Regions from separate parts of the Mesorhizobium sp. KR1-2 genome, predicted to be linked through region 1. Evidence: predicted binding sites of a transcription regulator. Region 1 holds the regulator's gene; each other region holds the start of a gene.
What was found. The regulator LexA, encoded in region 1, represses DNA repair genes until DNA is damaged. The targets are predictions, from matches to a motif close to TGTTCNNNNTGTGTTCNG.

Region 1 (2,186 bases):
TGCCTGACAGCCGCCCGGCCATCGCGGCGCGCATCAGGCAGGCCCTGGAAAAGGACGCCGACGTGGTCGTCACGCTCGGCGGCGCCTCCGTTGGCGACCACGACCTGACCAACGAGGTGCTGGTCGGCGAAGGCATGAAGCTCGATTTCTGGAAGATTGCCATGCGCCCCGGCAAGCCGCTGATGTTCGGCCGGCGTGGGCGCACCCGCTTCCTCGGCCTGCCCGGAAATCCGGTCGCCAGTCTCGTCTGTTCGCATCTGTTCCTGAAGCCGCTCCTGTCGCGGCTCGGCGGCAGGCCCTACGAGCCTGACCTTTGCCAGGCCGTGCTCGACAGGACCATGGCGGCCAACGACCAGCGCCAGGATTATGTCCGCGCGGTGCTACGCCAAGAACCCGAGGGGCTGATAGCGACGCCGTTCGAGGTGCAGGATTCTTCGATGCTCAGGACATTCGCCGAAGCCAATGCCCTGATTATCCGCGAACCCTTCGCGCCGGCCGCATCGGCCGGCTCACCCTGCACGGTGCTGAGGCTCCGCTGAGCCGTGGCAGGGGCTGCCGTGTCTCTGAAAGCGCAGTGAGAACCGCTGGAAAAAGGCAACCGGCGATCGACATGCCGCATGCCGCGGCGTCATAAGGAAAACGTCCTGGAATCAAGACCGTAGAGACGGATTCTGCCGGTTCGCGTTACCGGCCCTGGTCCTCAGCAGAACCGTCATGGTTTCCGGCCCCTTAACCCATTCATTAAAATTTAAACAGTTGCGGAACACAAATGGAACAGATAGTGTTTGTTCTGGTTTTGTTTTGGGTTTGATTCTCGGGGGAGCCGGCGATGCTGACGCGCAAACAACACGAGTTGCTTCTCTTCATCCACGAGCGGCTGAAAGAGACGGGCATCCCGCCGTCTTTCGACGAGATGAAGGAAGCGCTCGATCTCGCGTCCAAATCCGGCATTCACCGCCTGATCACGGCGCTGGAGGAACGCGGTTTCATTCGGCGACTTCCGAACCGCGCGCGCGCTCTCGAAGTGCTGCGCCTGCCTGATTCCATTGCGCCCGGCCTTGCTCCCCAGCGCGCAAAATTCTCGCCTAGCGTCATCGAAGGCAGCCTTGGGCGCCGCGCGCCGGAACCTGCTCGCCCCCCGGTGGCAGGCAATGACGAAGCCGGCATCGCGATTTCCATTCCCGTCATGGGCCGCATCGCAGCCGGCGTGCCGATCGATGCCATCCAGCACAAGACCCATTCCATTTCGGTGCCGCCCGAGATGATCACCGGTGGCGAGCACTACGCGCTCGAGGTCAAGGGTGACTCGATGATCGAGGCCGGCATCTTCGACGGCGACACTGTCATCATCCGCAACGCCAATACCGCCAGCCCCGGCGAAATCGTCGTGGCGCTGGTCGATGATGAAGAAGCAACCTTGAAGCGCTTCCGCCGCAAGGGGGCGTCCATCGCCCTGGAGGCCGCCAACCCCGCCTATGAGACACGCATCTTCGGCCCGGACCGCGTGAAGGTGCAAGGCAAGCTGGTCGGCCTCATCCGCCGCTACTGAACCTCGTTCAGCTGTATTGTTTTGGCTTGGCCGTATTGCTTGGGTCGGCGTTAGTCCTCCAATGGGCCAGAATCATCGGCCGGCTGTTTTTTGACCCGGGGGAATTTGGCGCCTGAGAACGCGTGCTGCTTCTGCTCATATGGCGGCAAACCGCGTGCTTCACGCGAAAACCGTCTCTGCGTGTGCCAGGGCCGATAGGGCTCGGAGAGCGCAAACCTGACTTCCGGCACTTGGCCGGTTTCATCGTCCGGAAGGTAGACGGCGGCGCTGCCGTACTTTGCCAGTTCGCGTTTGGTGAGGATCAGCGGCGGGCCGGTCGAACAGACGTTTTTCGCGGTGGCGTCTTCGATGACGATGAGGCTGGCATAGTCACAAGCCCGATGCGCGGCCCGTATGTCGGTCGCATGCGCCACGATGGTGCCGGAAGCATGCACCGCAACGCAAAGCCCGTCATGGCAATCGAATCCGCTGCCTGACGCGCCGTCCGCCAAGCTTGCGTCAGCATCTGCCTGGCGTGGTACGCTGGTGGCCAGCTGTTCCGCAGAGATGTCATCGGGGTCGGTGATAGCCCTCGTTTCCAGGATCACAATGCCCTTGCGGCCGGACTTTGGCTTCAGGCTGTCGATTGGGCCCACGA
Region 2 (2,186 bases), on a different contig from region 1:
CGATTCATGAACAGGCAGGCAAGGCCGGAAAGCAGGCCGGTCAGCCGCACCACCTTGGCCGGCGAGACGGCGATGACGAAGACCGGCTTGTCCCCGGCAACGCCCACCAGGCTGCGAAGAGCCTCGGCCGGCAGGTTGGCGTCGCACAATATGGCTTCTACGTCTGCGACCGCCTCGCGCATCTTCGAACGGCGCATCTGCTTGGGGAACGCCAGCTCGTAGAGCATCATGTCGGCGAAACCGGTGATGACGTCGCCGTCGCGGTCGAGGATTGCGGTGTAGCTAGGCGTCGTGCGGTCGAGGAACACGGCCGAGAGGTCCGAAATGCCTTCCTGAGCAATGGCGCGGGCCACCATCTCGCCGGCCGCGTCGCCGCCGCGCACCGACATCAGCGAGGCCTCGGCGCCGCGGCGCACAGCGTTGCGCAGCGCGTTGAAGACGCCGCCGCCGATATCCTCGTGCATGACGCCGGGATTGGAGGCGCCCGGAACATAGACGCCGCTGACCTGGCCGCGCCGGTCAACATGCGCGCCGCCGACCGCCAGAATGCTGGGAGATTTCATGCCTGTGTCCTGTCGAAACGAACCGGCGCGGACCTTATGACCTCACCGCGCGCCGGGCAATGCGCGGAAACGAATCGTCGCGGCGCAGAACACTCTAGCCGGAGGTACTGTGCGGGACGCACACACCAAACTGTGATAGCTGTGTACAAAAATAGAACAAATATGAAATTATAGCTATTTTCAATAGCTTAATGACTATTGCAAAAACGGAACAAAAAAGGTACAAATCTTTCAGCGAAGGGGAACTTCCGGCCTTCATTGACGTCCAAGGGGTAATGTATCATGGCTCAGAATTCGTTGCGGCTTGTTGAGGACAAATCGGTGGACAAATCAAAGGCTCTGGATGCAGCGCTGTCGCAGATTGAGCGCGCTTTCGGCAAGGGCTCGATCATGCGTCTCGGCGCGAATGAGAAGATCGTCGAGATCGAAACGGTTCCGACCGGCTCGCTCGGGCTCGACATTGCGCTTGGCGTCGGCGGTCTGCCGCGCGGCCGCATCATCGAGATTTACGGCCCGGAAAGCTCGGGCAAGACCACGCTGGCGCTGCACACGGTGGCCGAGGCGCAGAAGAAGGGCGGTATCTGCGCCTTCGTCGACGCCGAACACGCGCTTGATCCGGTCTATGCCCGCAAGCTGGGCGTCGACCTGGAGAACCTGCTGATCTCGCAGCCCGACACGGGCGAGCAGGCGCTGGAGATCTGCGATACGCTGGTGCGTTCGGGCGCCATCGACGTTCTGGTGGTCGACTCGGTTGCAGCGTTGACCCCTCGCGCCGAAATCGAGGGCGAGATGGGCGATGCGCTGCCGGGCCTGCAGGCCCGCCTGATGAGCCAGGCGCTGCGCAAGCTCACCGCGACCATCTCGCGCTCCAACACCATGGTCATCTTCATCAACCAGATCCGCATGAAGATCGGCGTGATGTTCGGCTCGCCCGAGACGACCACGGGCGGCAACGCGCTGAAGTTCTATGCCTCTGTGCGCCTCGACATCCGCCGCATCGGCTCGGTGAAGGACCGCGACGAGGTCGTCGGCAACCAGACCCGCGTGAAGGTGGTGAAGAACAAGCTGGCGCCGCCCTTCAAGCAGGTCGAGTTCGACATTATGTATGGCGAAGGCGTGTCCAAGACCGGCGAGCTGGTCGATCTCGGCGTCAAGGCCGGCGTGGTCGAGAAATCGGGCGCGTGGTTCTCCTACAATTCGCAGCGCCTCGGCCAGGGTCGCGAAAACGCGAAACAGTTCCTGCGCGACAATCCCGACACCGCGCGCGAGATCGAGATGGCGTTGCGCCAGAATGCCGGCCTGATCGCCGAGAAGATGCTCGATGAGGGTGGCGAGGACGGTTTCGACGAGGCCGGAGAGGCGTAAGTCTCGCCATCGTCAAGAAGTTTGGCAGGCCGCTAGCGTTCGCGTCGGCGGCCTTCTTGCATCCTGGGGGGCTCGGCCGCCCCCGCCTGGGTGCCGGGGGCTGCGTCTTGGTGAAATTGTCGGCTTTCGGCGTTCTGGACAGGGTAGAATGCGAAGGCTAAAAGGCCATGTTCATTTTCCGCCTCCGGCGTGGGCGGATTTTTCGTAACAAAAGGCAATGACATGAGCGGCGTAAACGAGATCCGGTCGACTTTCCTC
Region 3 (2,186 bases), on a different contig from region 1:
AAGCGCATGGACGGCTTCTCGGAGCTGTTCCACCGCATCTCCTACGACAAGATCGGCACCTCAACCGTGCAGTCGCGCGCCACCGGCGGCGTGGTCAACGCCACCTTCGTCTTCGTGCTGCCGGGTTCGCCCGGCGCCTGCAAGGACGCCTGGGACGGGATCCTCATGCCCCAGCTCGACTACCGCCACATGCCGTGCAATTTCGTGGAGATCATGCCCCGCCTGGACGAGCACCTGAAGCGCGGCGGCAAGTCGGCCTGATCCGACACATCGGCCAAGCCGCCCAGCGCCGCGAATACCAGCGGTCAGCAGGCCCGCCTCCCTTTGATCGCGAAACGCCCTGAGGCCCCTTCAGCCCGGCGCGGCCACGTGGATTTCGGCCGACAGCCGTTTCGCCGCCAGCCCGTGCGCCAGCGCCTCGGCATTGGTTGCGCGGCGCGAGAGAGGAAACGCCTGTGCCTTACGGATCAGCAGTCCCTCCGCCAAGGCCCGCTGGCGGGCGAACAGGCGCGTGAAAAACGGTGTCTTGTCGTCCCGGGAGCGGACGAAGCGCCCCGGCATGGCCATCATTTCCATGTGATGCTCGACCGCCTCGGCCCATCCGTCGACCAGCCGCGCGCCTGGCTCGATCAACAGCAGCCAGTCGCTCTTGGCCTGCGCGATGCCGGCGGCGATGCCGCCTTCGGCGAGAAAATGACAGCCGGTCTGGTCGGCGACCTGGTGGGTATGATCGGTCGATCCGAGATCGCACACAATCACCTCGCGCACCGTCCCCGCCACGGCCGCGCCGATCAGCGACGACAGCGTCCGCGCCAACGCTTCCTCATTGTTCCTGGTTTCTATCAGGACGCTCAGCATCGCCATCGCCTATCCCAAACCGCTCCAAATTGCCATCCTGTACGCCTCGGCACTAACGCCTTCCCCCCGTAATTGGTCGCGGGCGCCCCCATCCCCATCATCCTCGGGCCGGAGCACGAGCGTAGCAGGGGAGCGAGCGACGAAGGTCCGTCCGTGATTGGCCGCAGGCGCACCCACCCTCGTCATCCTCGGGCCGGAGCAGGAGCGATAGCGAAGTGCGGAGGTTCCGGGGAACCATGCCTCTCCGCCGAAGCTGCCGCAACGACGCAGGAAGAACCGGTCGCATAGTGCGCACCCTCACAATCTAAAAAGTTCTTGCTTTGTTCTCATTCGCCGAATACGAATAGGGTCATGAACGGCACGAGTCGCCGACGACCTCTGGAGACGAGCGGAATGGAACCGATCGCGCGCGCGGATGCTGCGGCTTTCAGGAACGGCGGTTCCGCGATGGCCAACGCGGTCATCGAGGAAAGCGGCATCAGGATCGATGGTGAACGGCGGCGCGGCCGCGCGGCCGGCATCAATCCGACCGGCCGCTTCGAGCCGGTGACCCGCCACGTGTTCGACGACGGCTGGAGCACCATCGAGGAACTTCCTCCCTTCAAGACCGAGGTGCAGACGGAAAAGCCGCGCACCATCATCACGCGCAACAGTTCGCCCGACATTTCCTTCGATCGATCGATCAATCCCTATCGCGGCTGCGAGCATGGCTGCGTCTACTGCTTCGCGCGGCCGACCCACAGCTATATGGGCATGTCGCCCGGGCTCGACTTCGAGTCGAAACTGTTCGCCAAGCCCGATGCGGCGAAGCTGCTCGACAGGGAACTGTCGAAGGACGGCTACCAGCCGCGCACGATCGCCATCGGCACCAACACCGACCCCTACCAGCCGATTGAGAAGCAATGGCGCATCATGCGCGAGATCCTCGAGGTGCTGGAGGCGCGCAAGCATCCGGTCGGCATCGTCACCAAGTCGGCGCTGGTGGTGCGCGACATCGACATACTGTCGCGCATGGCCGAGCAAGGCCTGGCCAAGGTGGCGCTGTCGGTAACGACGCTCGACCGGATGATCGCCCGTACCATGGAGCCGCGCGCGGCCACGCCTACCCGCCGGCTGGAGGCGATCCGCCAGCTGAGCGACGCCGGCATCCCGGTCGGCGTCATGGTTGCTCCCATCATTCCCGGGCTGACCGATTCCGAGATCGAGCGCATCCTCGATTCGGCCTATGCGGCCGGTGCGCGCGAGGCGGGCTACGTCATCCTGCGTCTGCCGCTGGAGGTCAGCCCGATCTTCAAGGACTGGCTGCTGCGCCACTATCCGGATCGCTA
Region 4 (2,186 bases), on a different contig from region 1:
CGCTCGCGGGCCGTTCATGGGTCCGGGCTTCCGCTTGGCCCTCAGAGCTTCGTCCAGTCCTGGCCCTTGCAGATCAGGCCGCCGAGCACGCAGCCGCTCATCTTGATCGAGGCGCCGTTGAGCTTGGCCTTGCCCTTGTAGGTCTTGTCGTCGGCCGGATCGGTAATGGAGCCGGCGTAGTTGCCGTCGCCGCTGGCCGTCATCTTGCCGATCTGCTTGCCGGCATGCTTGCCGGTCTTGAGCGTGATGCAAAACGCGCCGTCGCCGCAAGAGCCGATGGCCGCGGTCTCTCCGCTTTGTGTCTTCCAGTTGCCTTCGATCGGGTCGGCATATGCGGCGCCGGCCATCAGCATCACTGCGGCAACGGCCATGCTCATTTTGCGAAACATCGGTGTCCTCCCTGTAGGCGCCGGGCGGTCGACCTCGCGTTCTCGCGTCGTTCCGCCCTTTACGCAAACGTAAGCTATTCCAACATCCTGGAAAACGAAAGCGGTGCCGTAGCGGAAGGCTGGGACGGATTTTGCGAGCGCCTGTGGCGGGAAACTTGCCGGCTTCCGATTGGGTTGCACCTATTCGTGGTTACGAAACGGTTGCGCGCCGGCTGTCGAATTTTCATCGAATTTTCCCGAAATCCCGGGCGCTTCCTGCATTCGTATCATTAATGAATTCAGTAATTTACCAGTTGTTCGGACTTTGTTTGCGCCTGATTAAGCACGCGGTTTAACGGCGAATTCAAGCCTCAGGTTCATGCTTCGAAGCATCGGAAGGGCAGCCCGCGACGACAGAAAGAGGCGCTCTCCACAACGGACAGGGACCTTCGAGATGGCACGTTTTGAAATGTTTGAGGCCGGCCTTGGCGCGATGGGCAACTCCGCACAGGCCGACGTTCTTTTCGAGCTTGGCATGATGTACGCAACCGGCCGCGACTGTCAGGTCGATGTCGTCGCTGCCCACAAGTGGCTCAACATCGCCGCGATCAAGGGCTCGGCCCGCGCTGCCGAACTGCGCGCCGAACTTTCCGCATCTATGTCGAAGCCCGAGATCGCGCAGGCCCTGCGTGAGGCGCGCGAATGGATGACGATGCACTGAGCCGACGGCTCGACCATTGAACACATGCCGGGTTCAGGCTGCGCAGACGGCCGGGCCCCATCAAAAGAACGCGGCAGCTTGGAGGCGGGCCGGCCGCGCATGTCACAACGGCGACTGACGCCGGCGAGCGGGGGACGCCCGCGACGCCGCAAGCATGAAGGCCGCGATCGGCAATAATCTTGCCGGTCGCGGCCTTCTTGCTTTGATATTGTTGCATCGCTCCCACGGCTGATGGTAATTGCGCCGCGCCTGGAATAATTATGGCACACGGCGTTTTGCCGATATCGGAGGACATAACGTGATCAAGAAAACGATTCTGGGAGCTGCTCTTGTCGGCTTCGTGTTGGCGGCACAGGCAGCGCGCGCCGACGACATCACCATTGCTGTTGCGGGGCCGATGACCGGCCAGCTTGCAACCATCGGTGACCAGTTCAAGCAGGGCGCGGAAGCTGCGGTCAAGGCCGTCAACGAGAAGGGCGGCGTTATGGGTCGCCAGCTCAAGCTGTCGATCGAAGACGACGTCTGCGATCCCAAGCAGGCCGTGTCGGTCGCCAACCGCATCGTCGCCAATGGCATCAAGTTCATCGACGGCCACGCCTGCTCCGGCTCGAGCATTCCGGCCTCGGCCGTTTATGCCGAGAGCGGCTACCTGATGATGAGCCCGGCCTCGTCGAACCCGGTTATGACGGACGATGCCGCCGCGAAGGGCTGGCCGACCATCATGCGCCTCTATACGCGCGACGACGCCCAGGGCGCCTTCATGGGCCCGTGGATCGCCAAGAAATATGCGGGCAAGAACGTCGTCATCCTGCACGACAAGAGCGCATACGGTCAGGGCGTGGCCGATGCTGTCCGCAAGACGATGAATGACGGCGGCCTGAAGGAGGTCATGTACGAAGGCCTCAACGCCGGCGAGAAGGACTATTCGGCTCTGGTGACCAAGCTGAAGGAACTGAAGGCCGATGTGGTCTATTTCGGTGGCTATCACCCGGAAGCCGGCCTGATGCTGCGTCAGGCTTCGGAGCAGGGCTTCAAGTTCCAGCTGATCATGCCCGACTCGATCGCCTCGCCGGAATTCTGGCAGGTCGCCGGCCCGG

Region 2: recA (recombinase RecA) is a predicted target of LexA. The motif match lies at 771-788, and genes of this name have one in related genera.
Region 3: ABLE85_RS02005 (PA0069 family radical SAM protein) is a predicted target of LexA. The motif match lies at 1,169-1,186, and genes of this name have one in related genera.
Region 4: ABLE85_RS02950 (sel1 repeat family protein) is a predicted target of LexA. The motif match lies at 684-701, and genes of this name have one in related genera.

What each region holds. Positions count from the first base shown of each region.
Region 1 is NZ_JBDZDS010000006.1:21,534-23,719, forward strand. It holds gene glp (gephyrin-like molybdotransferase Glp) at 1-539, shown strand, start outside; gene lexA (transcriptional repressor LexA) at 830-1,549, shown strand; gene ABLE85_RS13395 (ComEC/Rec2 family competence protein) at 1,600-2,186, opposite strand, start outside.
Region 2 is NZ_JBDZDS010000002.1:110,561-112,746, reverse strand. It holds gene ABLE85_RS04760 (carbohydrate kinase family protein) at 1-563, opposite strand, end outside; gene recA (recombinase RecA) at 846-1,928, shown strand; gene alaS (alanine--tRNA ligase) at 2,151-2,186, shown strand, end outside.
Region 3 is NZ_JBDZDS010000001.1:416,851-419,036, reverse strand. It holds gene moaB (molybdenum cofactor biosynthesis protein B) at 1-261, shown strand, start outside; gene ABLE85_RS02010 (glycosyltransferase) at 352-858, opposite strand; gene ABLE85_RS02005 (PA0069 family radical SAM protein) at 1,252-2,186, shown strand, end outside.
Region 4 is NZ_JBDZDS010000001.1:617,354-619,539, forward strand. It holds gene ABLE85_RS02945 (DUF2147 domain-containing protein) at 42-389, opposite strand; gene ABLE85_RS02950 (sel1 repeat family protein) at 823-1,089, shown strand; gene ABLE85_RS02955 (ABC transporter substrate-binding protein) at 1,388-2,186, shown strand, end outside.